Regions from separate parts of the Paenibacillus sp. 01T442 genome, predicted to be linked through region 3. Evidence: riboswitches for the same ligand, from Rfam matches in the RefSeq annotation. Region 3 holds a riboswitch; each other region holds the start of a gene.

Region 1 (4,212 bases), on a different contig from region 3:
CGCAGAACTGTGTCTTAGCTCATGTGACGACACAGATGGAAGCGATCAAGCAGGGGGCCAGGGCTGATCTTATATTCCAGAGCTTGGCCGGTACGGAGAAAGGCAATCGCGCGTTTGGCATTCATAAGGCGCTTCTGGATGAAGCGGATGCCTTGATTCATAGAATGGGCAGTGCGGCGGGGCCGAATCGGTGGTATTTTGAAACGGGGCAGGGTTCGGAGCTATCTTCGGAAGCGCATCATGGCATAGACCAAGTGACGTTGGAAGCGAGATGCTACGGATTAGCTAGAATCTACAAGCCTTTTTTGGTTAATACGGTGGTAGGTTTTATCGGTCCAGAGTATTTGTACAATAGCAAGCAAGTTATACGTGCAGGCCTTGAGGATCATTTTATGGGCAAAATGCATGGTCTCCCGATGGGGGTTGATGTGTGCTATACCAATCATATGAATGCTGATCAAAATGATATGGATTCCTTAGCGGTCATGCTGGCTTCTGCTCATGTGAACTTCCTGATTGGCGTACCTATGGCGGATGACTGCATGCTCAATTACCAATCACTCAGCTACCACGATATTGCGACTTTACGCGAGTTGTTTGGGCGCGCGCCAGCACCAGAATTTCGAGATTGGCTGCAAGACATAGGCCTATGGTTGAACGGTACGCTAAGTCCGCTAGCAGGTGATTCTAGGCTATTCTGGCGAGGAGGTGGAAAGCGTGGATGAATTCGCTCGGATGAAAGCACTAACTCCGGCACGCATTGGCGTTTCTAGATCAGGTACACGTCCATTAACGAGTGAGTTACTGACTTTTCGATGGGATCATGCTAGCAGCGTGGATGCTGTGCACAATGAGGTGAGTTCTGCTCTCTTAGCAGAAATGAGGTGGCTCATCGTCGATTCTTGTGCAGAAACGAAGAATATGTATTTGAAGCGTCCTCATCTAGGGAGAGTATTGAAGCCCGAAAGCAAACAGGAGCTATTAGCGAAATGTCAGCTTAGGCCACAAGTGCAAATCGTAGTATCCGATGGGTTAAGTGCAAATAGCATCGAAGCGAATATGCGTGACCTGTATCCTGCCTTGCTGGATTCCTTGCGATTGCGAGGCTTAACAGCGGGAACGACAATCTATGTGAATCGCGGACGGGTAGGCTGTATGGATGCCATCGGAGATTTGTTAAATCCGGAATGTCTTGTGCTGCTTATCGGTGAGAGACCCGGTCTTGTGACTGCTGAGTCGTTAAGTGCGTACATGTGTTATAAGCCAAGAACGGGGGGAACGGATTCGGATCGGATGGTTATTTCGAACATTCATCGCGGTGGAACACCTGCCATGGAAGCGGGGGCGTATATTGGGGGAATGCTGGAAGAAATCTTGAAGCAGCGAACGAGTGGCATCGAATTCAAATGAAAAAGCCCGGCTGCTGAAGCCTCGTAATGAGAAGCTTCAGCAGCTGGGTTTATTTTCGCAGGCGGAAGATGGTCCTAGTAGAAAGTAGCAAGAATGATGACCAACAGTACATAAAGTACAAGAACTAAACCTGCGGAACTTCCGTATCCTGGCGTTCCACAACCAACTGCAGCTGACATAGTATCCCCTCCGGTTTTGAATGTGGGTTAAACACTATATAACATATGTGGGTGGGAACCCTGTTGATTGGACATATGCCCTTATTGAGTGGAACATTCAACTACAAAAAGAGCTGCCCTTGTATGACTCTTAGGGCAGCTCTCTCCATGCATTTAATTGGGAATTTGATACACTTTAATCTTCTGGAAGCCAAAGCTTTGTAATGATTTCCTTGAGCCTGGAATAAAGATGTCCATGCGATTTCCTTTAATGGATCCGCCCGTATCTGTTGCGTAGACGTACATGCCGCCTTTAGGAAGCCCGCTAAACGAATAGCCTTCAATATAAAGCTTCGTGCCAAGTGGAATGACGGAAGGATCAACAGCAACTGTGCCAATTGCTAGTGGGTTGCCCATGTAATCAATGGCTCCATACCCGCCATTTTCAGAAGGATCTGCCGAATAAGCTGTAGATTCGAATACTTGATAATCAGGTGCATGTTGCTCTCCATCTTTACTTAAGATAGCTAGATTACTGCTTGCATCCCACTGTACAGGTACGCCTGCGGTTGTGGAAAGGAAGCGAAGAGGTACATATACACGTCCATTTTGATACTGAGAAGCTCCGTCTAAGATGACCGTTGCATCATCAACGTTAGCTTCTTTTTGCCCTGAAACKAAGGTAATCGTATGATTGTCGTTATTTAGTGTTACCTTAATCTGATTGCCATCTTTCTGCCAGTTGACCGTATATCCGAGCTTCTCCGTTACAAATCGAAGCGGGACTTGGGTGGTGTGGTTGCCATCCAGAAATGGCTGTGCATCAGGAAAATGGATCAGTTCATCATTGACTTGCACTTTCACGGCCATTTCAGCTGCTTGAGCTGTAAATGGGGAAAGAAAGCCTCCAGCCAATACTGCTAGTGAGGCAGCTAGGCTAGTTAACCCTTTGGTAAGCTTATTCAATTGGTAATCCTCCTTCTTGAGCCTTCGAGGTTAGTTGACGGGTTCGGGAAGAAGGTTCTCCCTAGTCTGCTCCAAGCTGAAGCAAATATTCACCCCAAGTATTTCGTCCCCCGTACCAGTGCCTGCATATATGCACTAGACTCGGCTTCAAATATTTTAGCATCACTGGCATGCTTGGGCAACGACCAAAATATGGTTATGCCCATTTATACTAGACTTAGGTCTAGGTTCAAAAACAGTCGATAGTCGGTTTTAGAACCTCAGAAATTGAGCTACCATAAGAGTATGATGATGGATGAGGGGCGATTGTACATGAATAATAATAAGAATCGGGAAATGGATCCTACTAATATATTTGACCGTATTGGCAAAATGGCTGAAACCGTCTGGCACGAGACGATCGGCAAAACGAATCCAGCCACTTCTGACGACGGTAGCCAGATCGCACAGCTTGAGGAACGCTATGAGGAAGCGCTGCAAGCAACGATTGCCTTGCGCAGTAACATCGCGCGAGCGGAAGAGATGGCGAAGCTGCGCGGTGAGCAGGCCGAGCTTGCGATGCGCGCTGGCGAAGAAGATCTAGCGCGGCTTGCCCTGCAAGAGAAGCTGAACGAGGAAGCCGCGAGCGAGCACTACCGCGCGCAGTACGCGAGCAGCCAGGACTTGTGCCTGGCGCTCGCAGAGGAACTGCGCGGGCTGCGTGCGGGACACGCAGCCGAGGATGAGCAGCCGCGCGGCGGGCTGCACGGCAAAGAGGCTCGCGACACATGGCGCGAGCTGGAGGTCACCGGCCGCGAGCTCGGCCGGGAGGCGTTGCAGGGGCTACGCGTAGCGGGCCGCCTGTCGAAGGAGACGCTGAAGGAAGCCGGTGGCAACCTTCAACACGAACTGCGCGCGCTGCGCAGCAAGCTGCAGCATGAGTGGCAGCAGGAGCAGCGTTCTCGCGGTGAGCGAGACCCGCACGACAGCAAATAGTCATGGACGGTGACCTCCACGAAAGCAAAGCCTTGATCTATAAGGATTTGCATCTTGGAGGTCGTCKATTCTTATGGTATGCTAGGAATCGTATGAACGAAAGAGAAATGGCAGCCAGAGGAGGTGCATCGATGGGAGAGGAAACGAAAAATAACCGCAGCCGGAATACAGCGCTTTTGCTGATTGGAGCCGGTATTTTTTTGCTTCTGGAACATACCATAGGCTTTTTTCCCGTTATGGCCGTAATCCTTATTTTGCTGGGCATTCATCGTGTTCGTTCACGCAAAGAGCGCAAGGGCTATGTGCTGATGGGGATTGGTGCCGTCATATTATTCGGTGATCATCTTACCATTGTCATTTCGGTTGTGTTGATTTCATTAGGTTTATTTTTCATTCGATCCAAGCAGATTCATAAAGATGATACGTATACCCAAAAGCAGAAGATTGTTGATAGCCTTCGCCTAGGCCGAGAACCATGGATTCAACGGAATTCCTCGACGTGGTACTTGGTGGGAGAAACGTATATGGATCTTTCCATGGCAATTCTCGAGCAAAAAGAAACGACAGTTATCCTACAAGGTGTTGTAGGAGATATTGATATAAAGGTGCCTGACGATATCGGCGTTTCCGTCACAGCTTCCGTCATGCTGGGTCAGCTTCAAATCGCGGAAGAAAAAGAGTCAGGTGTGATGAACAAAGTCGT
Region 2 (4,212 bases), on a different contig from region 3:
TACGCCTAGATCAAATTTCTCTCCCGGAATGGTCTTTTCCATGAGTCATAACATCCCCATTTCTATAGATGTAGTAATTTTTTGTTATTTAAAATCCTTTATGTACTCATTATATTTCTTTATAATATTATGTATATAACATCATTTTGCGACGTATATCAGATTTTTGCGTTTTGGAGGACACATGAAAATTCATTATGTATTACCGGAGCCCATGTACAAACACTATACGGTTTATCCGGATATGATTGGTCAATATGCGGATTTCCCTGAGCATCAGGAGTGGCGGTTTAAGGGGCAGCTGCAACAAGCCAATTTGCATATTGTGTTAAGCGGTAAAGGCTACGTCAAAGCGAATGGGAAGGAATTCTCCCTGGAAGCAGGACAGGGCTTTTATTACGGATCGGGCCTTGAACAGGAGTATCGAACCGATCCAAACGATCCGTGGCAAGTATTTTGGGTACACCTTGCAGGTGAGGGACTCGACAGGCTGTTGAATGATCAAGGAACTTCAGCAGTATGGCTGTTTACATATTGGGATGTACCCAAGCTCAAACAATTGACAGGAGATTTATTGGAGCTGGCATCCCCATATGATCGGAATGAGGTACAATTGGCCGTGAAGCTCTATGAACTGCTTGCTGAGCTTGCCTTACGTGCAGAGACGCATGGAACAGTAACTATTCTGGATAAGCGTGCACGGATGAGAGAGGTCGCGGAATATATTCGTACGCACTGCACGAAACCGCTAACTCTCCTGCAGATGGCCGAGCAGGCAGGTTTCAGTACCTTTTACTTTAGTCGAATGTTTCACGAAGTGATGGGGCGGACTCCGGTCGAGTGGCTGTTCGAATGTCGTCTGGTTGTAGCTAAACAACTGCTCATGTCTACCGAATGGACGATTAAGCAAGTGGCTGAGCATGTCGGATTTTCCCAGAGCAGCTACTTTATTGCGCGCTTCCGAGAGCATACCGGAATGACACCACAGGAGTATCGGCGGCTCTACAGCACGTAGGTTTCCTAGGTCTATAGAGCTTCATCTCCTAAAGAGCATTAATAAGTAGCAAAGTATGGGATAATCAACGACACTCCTATATGTATGCGCTTTCATCGACTACCAAAGTCAAATAAGCAATAATTAAAGGCGAATCTACGTTTTACAATCGATAAAGAACGGCGTAAGATTCATTACGACAAGTTGATTCTATGTGAAAAGAAACCACTTAATTCCCAGTAGGGGAAACGGGGGAACCAATCGAAGCCGTTCAAGCAATACTTGGCTTCATGGGGTGAATCCTGATGCTCGCAAGCATTAGGTAGGACGCTCTCAAGTCCGAATCCGACAGCTAACCTCGTAAGTGCATTGAGAGAGAACCGCACACTCGCCTTCTTATGTAAAGAAGTCCGAGAGTAGAGATTCTCTGCTCTTAGGGCTTCTTTTTGCATGCCGTCAACCCAAAATGTTACATAAATGTTATAAGGAGGCTATACCATGCATGCTATTGAAATCAATAATTTGACCAAAACCTATGGGAACGCAAGAGGTATTACCGATGTTAGTTTTTCAATCGAAGAAGGGGAGATCTTTGGTTTTATTGGACCGAATGGGGCAGGGAAATCAACAACGATTCGAACGCTGCTGTCTCTGATTTTTCCAACAAGCGGCAGTGCCAAAATTTTTGGAAAAGACTGCATCCAGTTTGCGCCTGAAATAAAGAAAGAGATCGGCTACTTGCCTTCGGAAGTTTTTTATTATGACAACATGAAAGTAATCGACCTACTCAAGTATTCAGCCAGCTTTTACAAGAAGGATTGCACGAAGAGAATCAAAGAGCTTGCTGAAATTATGGATCTGGACGTTACGAAGAAAATTGATGATCTATCTCTGGGGAACAAAAAGAAAGTAGGCATCGTTCAAGGGCTGCTGCATGATCCTAAGCTTATTATTCTGGATGAACCGACAAGTGGACTTGACCCGCTCATGCAGCAGAAGTTTTTCGAATTGCTCGAACAACAGAATCAAAGAGGAGCCACGATTCTTTTTTCCTCTCATATATTGAGTGAAGTTCAGAGATTATGCGATCGCGTCGCGATTATTAAGGAAGGTAGAATTGTAACGGTTGAGAAGATCAGCACCTTAAAGGAAAACAATTTCAAGCGATTTAAAGTGGATACGGCACAAGCGCTCGACCCTAACTTTTTCAAGATGACCGGAGTCAATAACATTGATGTCCAAGGCCAGACGACGAGCTTCTTATTCAAAGGCAATATTAATCAAGTCATGCGAAAAATTGCCGAAATTGAAATCGATAATCTGTGGATCGAAGAGCCTGATTTAGAGGAGATCTTTATGCACTACTATGAGAAGGAGGCTTAAAGTGGAATGAATATATACCTTCATGAATTGAGAGCCTATCGGAAATCCACAATTACGTGGACGTGCTCCTTAATTGCGGTCATCGTCTTATTCCTATCCCTTTTTCCTTCGGTTTCTAAGGATTTTGCTGAGTTTTCTTCCATCTTAGAAGGGTATCCAGAAGGGGTCAGGAAAGCGCTTGGCATTCAAATCGAAACGTTTGGTACCCTACTCGGTTTCTATGTGTACATCTTTATGTACATTACGCTTTGCGGAGCCATTCAAGCCATGGTTCTGGGAACGTCTATACTCTCGAAAGAAATGCGCGAGAAAACAGCAGACTTTCTGCTTACGAAGCCCGTAACACGTACGAAAATTGTTACTTCCAAGCTATTAGCGGCTGTTACTTCTTTAGTCATTACGTGCGTGATTTATATCGCTGCAGCCTATCTAATGGCGCTTCAAGTCAAAACGGTCGATTTTGATGTGAGCACATTTCTATTGATCTCATTCACTTTGCTGTTTATCCAGCTGATGTTCCTTGCTATAGGATTCATCATTTCCGTCGTATTTTCTAAAATCAAAGCCGTGTTATCCGTCAGTCTAGGTACGGTGTTTGCCTTTTTCGTTATCGGAATGATCGTTGCCGTAGATGGGGAGGGGGCCAAACGCTATTTCTCGCCATTCAAATACTTTAACGGGACATACATGCTTGAGCATGCCACCTATGAAGCCTCCTATGTCATCGCAGCCATCGTGATTATCATCATTTCGATTGCGGCCAGCTACTTCATCTACACGAAAAAGGATGTTCATACCGTATAAATGCGGGGGAGAGGAGGGAACAGCACGTGAATATTTTTTGGCGAGAACTGAAAACGTATCGGAAATCGATGATTTTTTGGAGTCTAGGACTCATTTTTCTAATCGCAAGCGGCATGAACAAGTATCAAGCAACGGCAGCGAACGGACAGATTAATGATCTTATGGCGGAAATGCCGAAGTCACTCCAAGTGATTATGGGTGGCGGCGCGTTAGATTTATCGAAGGCTAGCGGTTATTTTGGCATCTTGGTCCTATATTTCTTGTTAATGGCAACGATCCATGCGGCAATGCTGGGTGCTAATATCATCGCGAAGGAAGAGCGGGACAAGACGGCAGAGTTCCTATTCGTGAAGCCTTTATCCAGGCATCAAATCATCACTTGGAAGCTGCTAAGCGCTTTAGTGAACATACTTATTTTTAACCTCGTGTCATGGATTTCGAGCATGTTGATTGTTGGGGCTTATAGTAAAGGTGAGGCCGTCAACGGGGATATCTCGATCGTCATGCTAGGTATGTTTATTCTACAGCTGCTCTTTCTAGTCATCGGAACATCCATTGCAGCCGTTAATCGGAATTCCAAAAAAGCAGCTTCGCTGGCAACAGGCATCATGCTCATCACGTTTATCTTATCCATTGCCATTGATTTCAACGATAAGCTGGCATTCTTGAAATATGTAACCCCGTTTAAATTCTATGAGGCGAAAAATATCATGTATGGAGGTGGATTTGATGCCGTGTATGTCGTTATCTCCACAGTCCTCATTGTCCTGTTAACGGTTGTTACGTATGTTTCCTTTAAGAAACGAGATTTGCACGTTTAAAAAGTAGAAGGACCTTTCACCCTATCCATCGCTGGATGCGGGCAAAAGGCCTTTTTTATTTTATGAGATTAATGATTGAATGATAGCTTATTTCTTTAGATCCAAACGCACATCGCGACCATCATCTTGGACAGACAGCTCTTTACCCGCAGCCTTCAGGGAATTGACATGATTCACCCAAGCGTCTAGCATGATGGCACCATCTTTCCA
Region 3 (4,212 bases):
CTAGTAAGAGGGTTAGCCAGATGATGAAGGCTAGCGAACCTGCTCTGGTTTTAGGTTCCAATGGATACATATGGAGCCAAAACGTATAGCGATGTGCACGCTCCAATGAAGTAAGCTGAACCATCGAGATGACAAGCGCAATGAGTAGGATGACGCTGCGCGCAGTCGTGGAATCTGCAACGGCCAGGGCTAAGATGCCAATCACAGTCAGACGTAGCACAATGGCGAACATCTCGGTGCGCAACAAGGTCTTCATATATAAGTAGAGAAACGCCGAATCCTGTCGAAATGGAATCGTTCGGGTAATCCCGCTGATCCAACCTCGGCGGGCTATTCGCGTTGGCAATTGAGGTACATCCACGAACCAGTTGAAGAAAGCATAGAGTCTTGCTTGCTGCTGCTTCTCTTTGGCAATCAGATAGTCCCATCCGATCACATATTTACCCACGGATCGGAAGGCAATCAGCCAAATGAATACAAGAAGCATGGCAGCTACACTTGCCCATAAACTGCTATAGTGAAACTGGATCGTTATTAAGGCAAGTGATGCCACCCATCGAAAACAAACAGATACGAATCGAGTTCGTTCAGCGGCAAATCTGCCTTCCTGCCAACTCGCTAATAGGTTCGCTACTTTTAATAGAAGTAATAGAGCGAATATGAGAAGAAATGGCTGTGCATCAGTACCTAGACAGTGTTTATATAGGGGTTTTACTGCGACCCATCCGAGAAATAACCAAACAGCCTGAAGTGATAAACTATACAAAAAGCTGCTTCGGAAATAGGTGCCCATTTCATGTTCAATCCGCAATAGAAACATCCGATCGGCACTGCGAGTCAGCGTTCGAATGGAGCTTGAAGCGACGAGTGGAACAAGCACGAGCAACACGATCCATAGGTACGGATAATCTGTCGGAAGACGCTGTAATGTTTTTGCATAATAATAGGAAGAAACGATGACAAGAAACAACAAAAAGCCGATAAAGTTGCTGCGTGCGGCATACTGCCAATATCCCATGGATTCCTTCCAATAATGTTGAAAACGCTGCTTCCATAATGCATGTGTATTAAATGCAGGCGTACTATCGGTTAAGTGACTCATGCCTTGTCTCCTTGAACGAGCTTGTAGAAGATGTCGTCTAATGACGCCTGAGGCAGCGCCGTCTGGGCGCGTAATTCGACTAAATCTCCCTGAGCCACCATGTGCCCTTTGTGGAGAACGACATAAGCATCGCAATATTTTTCAATTGTAGACAAAATGTGTGAGGAAATGAGAAAGGATGCACCTTTTTTCTTCATTTGAACCATGAGATCAAGCAAGGAACGTATGGCTAAAGGATCGAGTCCGAGAAATGGTTCATCGATAATATATAAAGAAGGTTCGATCAGGAAGGCATTCATGATCATGACCTTCTGTTTCATCCCTTTGGATAAATGACTTGCGAAGCTATTCAGCTTGTCTTTCATTTGAAACTGCTCTAATAAGGATCGAGAACGGGTTTCATAATCCGCTTTAGAAATACCGTAAGCCATCGCTGTTAGCTCGAGGTGTTCGCGAATCGTAAGTTCTTCGTATAACTCTGGACTTTCAGGCACATAAGCGTATGTTGCTCGGTAAGGTAGCGGATTTTCGGCCAACGTTAAACCGTTAATGCGAATGGACCCTTTTTGTGGCTGAAGCAGCCCAAGAATATTTTTGATGGTGGTACTTTTCCCTGCACCATTAAGTCCAATTAGCCCCATCATTTCACCTTGACGGATCGAGAAGGAAAGGTTATGAAGAACGGGTTTGTTGGGTAAATATCCACCGAATAAAGCGTTTACTTGCAAGATGGGACCCATCTCAATTGCCTCCCTAAATAGCAAATTTTTGGTATTATTCATTCAAATACTTCCAGAATCATTATAAACAAAATTGCATTTTTAGCCTAGTTTTGACCATTATACACTGAAAAATCGCGTATACGTACGTTAAAGTTAGACACATGTAGATATAAGTGGGTTATATATGAAAAATAATCGAAATTTAGGCGATTTAGCCCTTTTTAACGGGTGTTAATCCCTTTACAGGTTGAGATTAACAGCGTAATATACTTTTCATAATAACTTAATATCCAATTTGCCAATTTTCCATTCGCTGAGTTCCAAATGTGGAAACGGGGGAACCACTGCAAGCTTAATGAGCATACCAATGCGGTTAAGTAAGCAGAGAGTAACAGGGGTGAATCATAGACGTCAAACAAGCAGTTTGCGTTTACGTAGGGCGACTCTCACGTCCGAATCCGTCAGCTAACCTCGTAAGCGTAAGAGAGGTAACGATTGTCGTGCGTGCTATTTGTATTTCATTATGCAAACTAAGCCAGCGAGAAGAGTCCTCTTCTTGCTGGCTTTTTGTCCACATACAGGGTTCTACACAGATCAGAAGACATAAAATAACCCGGAATTCATAGGATGATGAATAGGTAAAAGGGGGGGACGACCAGATTCAGCGAAGTAACTTGCTGATGATGGCGAGCATTAAGTTAAACTAAAAACCTTAGTCGCGTCAAATTAATCATGCTGTAACCTGGCGGCGAGGCTTTGAAGGAGGACCGAAGAAGTGGGCAGTATCTCAATTAGCGAGACCCATGTAAAACGATCATCCAGCATGTCCTTCGCATTGCGATGGAAGCATGAAAACTTGCGTTTGATTTTAAGCCTAGCTATAATCTCAATCGCAATGACTTTCATGTTTTTGGTGTTGTTGTACGGAACGGCTACCAAGAGCGTATCCGTGGTTGTTAATGGACAAGAAACTATTGTGCACACGAAGCAATGGGTCCTGCAACGCCTACTGGATGAACAAGCCATAACGATTGGTGAGCACGATGAAATTTCAGCTTCACTCACGACCAAGCTCAAGGGTGGAGACAAAATTGTTATCGAGCATGCTTCACCGATTCAATTGACTGCTGATGGAAAGACCACCACTGTTTACACAACTGCAAGAACGGTAGAAAGTGCATTGCAACGTTTACATATTGCACTTGGGGAGAACGATCGTATTTCTCCCGAACCGACGTCCGCTCTTACCACTGGCGATGAAATCAAGATCGTCCGTGTGAAAAAAGAGACGGAGGAAGTCTCTGAACCGATCGCATTCGAGACAGAGAAAAAGAATGACGCATCTTTACTTAAAGGGAAAGAGCAAGTGGTCCAAGAAGGTAAAGAAGGCGTTTTGGTCAAGAAGAAAGAAAAGACTTTCGAGGACGGTGTTTTAGTCGCGGAAGCAGTTGTGGGTGAAGAAGTACAAACAGAAAGCATTAAGAAAGTAGTTTCCGTAGGCACGAAAAATCCTGTGGTTGTTCTCTCCGCCTCTTCACCGAGTGTGGATGAGGTTTCCAAGAACGGTGTGACCTTCGGCTACAAACAAATTCTCAAAAACGTGAAGCTGACGGCTTATTCAGCGGATGTTGCTTCGACAGGCAAAACTGAGGGCTCCTCGGGTTATGGTAAGACCTACACAGGTACTACGGTGACTGAAGGGCGTACAATTGCTGTCGATCCGAAGGTTATTCCGCTAGGTTGGTGGGTATACATCGAAGGGATTGGTTTCCGTCGTGCTGAGGATATTGGAAGCGGCGTGAAAGGCCAAATGATCGATGTGTACTATGAAGATCACGGCTATGCGAATAAATTTGGCACGAAGCAAGGGTACACTGTGTATGTGGTTGGCCCTACAAAACCGTCCCAAAACTAACGTGTAAACGGTAGTTTTGACGGGAACACTACTAAATACACGTAGCTTGGCATCTGCCTGCGCGAAAGAAGAGGAGACCCCTCTTCTTTTTCTGCGTACTGGGGAAGGAAAACGGTGATGATAAAAGAAATGATCGTTGTGGAAGGCAAGGACGATACAGCTGCAATCAAACGGGCTGTGCAGGCGGATACCATTGAAACAGGCGGTTCTGCCATCGGACAAGCCGTACTGAAGCGGATTGCGTTGGCTCAGCAGCGCAGAGGCGTCATTATATTCACGGATCCGGATCACGCAGGGGAACGGATACGCAAAATCGTGGCAGCGAAGGTACCTGGCTGCAAGCATGCCTTCATTACGCAGGAGCAAGCGGCGTATAAGGGCGACATCGGTGTCGAGAACGCGACGCCGGAGACGATCCGTCAGGCGCTGCAGAGCCTGCGGACAGAGTATAACGCTGTCGTCTCGCAGCTGAC
Region 4 (4,212 bases), on a different contig from region 3:
GGAACTTTCTTCAGCTTCGAAGAGGCAGGAATTAAACCGGATATTATCTGTCTGTCCAAGTCCATCGGTGGTTATGGTTTGCCAATGGCGTTGACACTGATTCGACCTGAACTGGATATTTGGGAACCTGGTGAACATAACGGTACTTTCCGAGGCAACAATTTGGCCTTCATTACAGCCTCGGAAGCGCTTCGGTATTGGGAGAATGAGCAATTCTCGACGAGTATTATGGAGAAAGGCAAGCTGCTGAATATCCGTCTGCAAGAAATGGTAGCCTCTTACCCACAATTAAAAGGGAAGGTCAGAGGAAGAGGACTTATGCAAGGTATTGTCTTCGAAATTAGTGGCGTAGCAGAGAGAATATCCGAACGTGCCTTCTCGAAGGGACTGATCATGGAAACCTCTGGAACCGACAGTGAGGTTGCCAAAATTATGCCGCCGTTAATCATTGATGAAGCAGGCTTAGTCCAAGGATTGGACATTTTACGAGAAAGTATGGAAGAAATTGCTGCAGAATTAAAGTTGACAAGTAAACAGGCATAGGAGGAGCAGGACATGATTGTAAGACAATTAGCCGAAAGAGTCGGCACTGAATTCCATGTAGATACAGAAACTTGGTATAGTACACGATTGCTTGTGAAAAGTGACCAGGTAGGCTTCTCTTTGCACGATACGACGATTAAAGCCGGTACTGAAACAGAGATATGGTACAAACATCATGTTGAAGCCGTGTACTGTATTCAAGGAGACGGTGAGATTGAAGTCCTCGAAAGCAAAGAGATTTATCCCATTTCCGCAGGAACCCTCTATGTCTTAAACGGTCATGAGAAACATCTGCTGCGCGGTAGAACGGATATGCGTATGATTTGTGTGTTTAATCCGCCTACAACAGGCCGAGAAGTTCATGATGCTGAAGGGACATACCCGTTAGACCCAATCTAATAAGGAGAGTGGCAATCCATGTTAACATCCAAGGGGCAAATTACGGTGAATCGATCGAGCATGCAAGACAGCTATCCATCAAGAATCTATCAGGAGCCAAAGCTACTGGAGCGGCAGGATCTGGTGGTTTATAACCCTACAATTAATCAGACAGAAATTAGTAAGGACCAGCTTACATTTTACGAGGAAAATGGTTATTTGTTTTTGGAATCCTTTTTTACCGAGGAACAGGTTCAATTCTGGAAGCAAGAGCTAGCAAGACTTTGGGAGCAAAGCAAAGAAGTGCAGAAGCCTGAAGTGATCAGAGAACCAGGGAATGATGAAATTAGATCTATATTCGCTGTGCATCGGGATGACGAAGTGTTCAAACAAATGGCTTCGGATCCACGTATACAAGATATCGTTAATCAAATTCTGGGTAGCCAAACCTATATCCATCAATCCAGAATTAATTTTAAACAAGGATTTACAGGTAAAGAGTTTTATTGGCATTCGGATTTTGAAACTTGGCATGTGGAAGATGGGATGCCGAGAATGCGAGCGCTTAGCTGTTCAATTGCGTTAGAAGATAATCATGCCAATAACGGTCCCCTTATGGTTATACCTGGCTCACATCGTACGTTTGTTTCCTGTGTCGGGGAAACGCCGGATGAGAATTATAAATCCTCGCTTCGCCGTCAAGAATATGGGGTTCCTGACCAAGAGAGTCTAAAACAGCTTGCCAAACAAGGCGGTATTGTTGCACCTACGGGTAAAGCTGGCTCCATCCTCCTATTCGATTGTAATTTAATGCACGGTTCAAATAGTAATATTACCCCAGATCCGCGCAGCAATGTTTTCATTGTATATAATAGTATGCTGAATAAACTCAATGCTCCTTACTCAGGTAAGGGACCTAGACCAGATTTTATCGCTGAACGCTTATCATGACATGATGTTTAAGGATCTTCCTAGTGAGGTCCTCATCGGTAATCAAAGAGGTGAAGCGGTGTGTTAGCAATATTAAGCAGCATTCTAGGCATTCAAATCGTGTATGTTTCTTGTTTCACACTCCGTATGATCCTGACTTTAAAAGGGGAGAAATATACAGCCGCTGCGATTAGCATGATAGAAGAGAACGATTGGTTTTGGAAGTATTGGCACGAAGAAAAAATGAAAAGTTTTTATACGCCTGCATTCGCAACGTGGATTCGAAAGCGTTTATTATTACGCTTGAACCAAAGAGCTTGCATGGTGGCTTCTGGTTGAAAATGATTCGGAAATAAGCAGGCATGGGTAAGCGCTGAGTCTTGCACGAGGCAAGAGCGGGGGAACCAAGTAAGCAGGTGTATGGCAGCATGCACAGTTGGGGTGAATCTCAGATGTATTGAGTAGGGCTATTCTCAGGTCCGAATCCGACAGCTAACTTCGTAAGCGTAATTGTGTAGAGGTAACGAGGAGGAGTGTGGCTTAAAGGCTAATTTTCGTTGCCTCTCAAAGGGGGAAAAGTAAAATGAAAAACAAGGAAGAATCCAATTCATCTGAGTATGTACTGGTCAATGCTCCGAACCGAGCGGGAAAAGATTTCATTCATCTATTACGTTCAAAAGGCATTCAATATTATGCACTCACGAACAATAAGTATGGAAAGAAAAAGCTGGAAGCTATGGGTGTGGATTCGATTATTATGGTTGACACCGAAGATGCCGCGACTTGGGTGCTCCCTGATATCCAAATAAGTAAAGTTTATTTATTTGAAATTAGTTTTAATCTATGCAGCAGGTATATTCAAATTTGTAAAGAGTGGGGCTCTGAGTCGATACACGTTGTAACAAAAGGGGATAAGTCAAGGAGTGCATATAGAGGCCTGGGTGCTAACCAATTTACGTACATAAACACGAACAATGAGGTATCATCTCTTTTGCCTTAAAGGTAGGTCGATACATTTCCTAAGTTGTTTATGGAAACTTGTAGAGTTTAAATAGAAGAGAGTAAAAAGTAAGAGCTCATCAAACCACAACTATGTGTTTAAAGCTGTGGTTTGATGGGCTATATTTTGTTTCGGATCAGATGAAATGGCATTTTAATGCATTATATTTCCTAATTAGGTAATGATTAATATAAAATAGTATATAGGGATGGTTATAAAAATGGTTTTGTATATTTCAATTGTTATTATTTTGGCTTTTGTTTTATGGGGAGCTCTTGCCCCTAATAAGCTGGCTGATTCCGCGACTTCACTCTTCGACTTTTCGATTAATAATTTTGGATGGTTTTTCTTAATTTCAACGTTTGGTATCTTACTCTTTGCTTTCTATCTTGCGTTTAGTAAGTACGGAAGGATTAAACTGGGAAAAGATGAAGATGAGCCTGAATATTCAACAGCATCTTGGTTCGCTATGTTGTTTAGTGCTGGAATGGGGATTGGGCTTGTTTTTTGGGGGGTGTCTGAGCCATTATCCCATTTTTTATCCCCTCCTGAAGGAGCTTCTGTAGCATCCATAGAAGCTGCACGACTAGCCATGCGTTATTCCTTTTTCCATTGGGGAGTTCATCCATGGGCAATCTACACCATCATTTCGCTAGCCTTAGCTTACTTTCAATTCCGGAAAGGTAAGAGGGGGCTAATTAGCGCCGTCTTTTCACCCATTCTTGGCAAGATATCAGAGGGATGGGTTGGAGGTGTGATAGATACACTTGCCATCATTGCTACTGTATTTGGTGTTGCCACCTCGCTTGGTTTAGGTGCACTTCAGATTAATGGCGGATTAAATCATATGTTCGGTATTTCAATAAGTCCATTTGTTCAAGTGGTCATTATTGCAGTGGTTACGGTTTTATTCTTGCTCTCGGCCACGACAGGCTTGGACAAAGGGATCCGAATATTGAGCAATACCAATTTAATTATAGCCGTCTTGCTAATGACTTTCGTATTTGTAGTTGGCCCTACCTCCTTCATTCTGGATTTATTTACTTCTACTTTAGGGGGATATTTGCAAAATATTGTGTACATGAGCCTACGAATGACTCCGTTTACACAGGGAACCTGGGTTGGTGTCTGGACGTTATTTTATTGGGCATGGTGGATAGCTTGGGGTCCTTTTGTCGGTACTTTTATTGCACGTGTTTCCAAAGGCAGAACAATCAAGGAGTTTGTATTAGGTGTTCTCTTGATCCCAAGTTTATTTAGCTTCGTTTGGTTTTCTGTATTCGGAGGAACAGGGTTGCACTTAGAGTTGTTTGATCATTATCCGATTGCGGCCGCGGCTGAAAAGGATGTTACATCTGCTT

The links. Region 3 has a riboswitch for cyclic di-AMP ahead of AC1DLM_RS22445 (ubiquitin-like domain-containing protein). Riboswitches for the same ligand answer to the same signal wherever they lie in the genome.
Region 1: it holds a riboswitch for cyclic di-AMP, as region 3 does, so the genes downstream of both, AC1DLM_RS14810 (stalk domain-containing protein) here and AC1DLM_RS22445 (ubiquitin-like domain-containing protein) in region 3, are expected to answer to the same signal.
Region 2: it holds a riboswitch for cyclic di-AMP, as region 3 does, so the genes downstream of both, AC1DLM_RS01700 (ABC transporter ATP-binding protein) here and AC1DLM_RS22445 (ubiquitin-like domain-containing protein) in region 3, are expected to answer to the same signal.
Region 4: it holds a riboswitch for cyclic di-AMP, as region 3 does, so the genes downstream of both, AC1DLM_RS13480 (hypothetical protein) here and AC1DLM_RS22445 (ubiquitin-like domain-containing protein) in region 3, are expected to answer to the same signal.

Annotation. Positions count from the first base shown of each region.
Region 1 is NZ_JBFTPF010000014.1:251,801-256,012, reverse strand. It holds gene AC1DLM_RS14825 (ethanolamine ammonia-lyase subunit EutB) at 1-725, shown strand, start outside; gene eutC (ethanolamine ammonia-lyase subunit EutC) at 718-1,410, shown strand; gene AC1DLM_RS14815 (YjcZ family sporulation protein) at 1,485-1,589, opposite strand; gene AC1DLM_RS14810 (stalk domain-containing protein) at 1,743-2,534, opposite strand; cyclic di-AMP (ydaO/yuaA leader) riboswitch at 2,539-2,691, opposite strand; gene AC1DLM_RS14805 (PspA/IM30 family protein) at 2,847-3,509, shown strand; gene liaF (cell wall-active antibiotics response protein LiaF) at 3,641-4,212, shown strand, end outside.
Region 2 is NZ_JBFTPF010000001.1:400,602-404,813, forward strand. It holds gene AC1DLM_RS01690 (beta-galactosidase) at 1-42, opposite strand, end outside; gene AC1DLM_RS01695 (AraC family transcriptional regulator) at 185-1,015, shown strand; cyclic di-AMP (ydaO/yuaA leader) riboswitch at 1,211-1,377, shown strand; gene AC1DLM_RS01700 (ABC transporter ATP-binding protein) at 1,493-2,377, shown strand; gene AC1DLM_RS01705 (ABC transporter permease subunit) at 2,384-3,181, shown strand; gene AC1DLM_RS01710 (ABC transporter permease subunit) at 3,208-4,002, shown strand; gene AC1DLM_RS01715 (5'-nucleotidase C-terminal domain-containing protein) at 4,090-4,212, opposite strand, start outside.
Region 3 is NZ_JBFTPF010000036.1:11,533-15,744, forward strand. It holds gene AC1DLM_RS22435 (ABC transporter permease) at 1-1,102, opposite strand, end outside; gene AC1DLM_RS22440 (ABC transporter ATP-binding protein) at 1,099-1,842, opposite strand; cyclic di-AMP (ydaO/yuaA leader) riboswitch at 2,126-2,319, shown strand; gene AC1DLM_RS22445 (ubiquitin-like domain-containing protein) at 2,600-3,739, shown strand; gene rnmV (ribonuclease M5) at 3,857-4,212, shown strand, end outside.
Region 4 is NZ_JBFTPF010000013.1:95,095-99,306, forward strand. It holds gene ectB (diaminobutyrate--2-oxoglutarate transaminase) at 1-543, shown strand, start outside; gene AC1DLM_RS13465 (ectoine synthase) at 556-942, shown strand; gene thpD (ectoine hydroxylase) at 961-1,872, shown strand; partial or broken gene AC1DLM_RS13475 (DUF2179 domain-containing protein) at 1,933-2,207, shown strand; cyclic di-AMP (ydaO/yuaA leader) riboswitch at 2,213-2,373, shown strand; gene AC1DLM_RS13480 (hypothetical protein) at 2,435-2,851, shown strand; gene AC1DLM_RS13485 (glycine betaine uptake BCCT transporter) at 3,072-4,212, shown strand, end outside.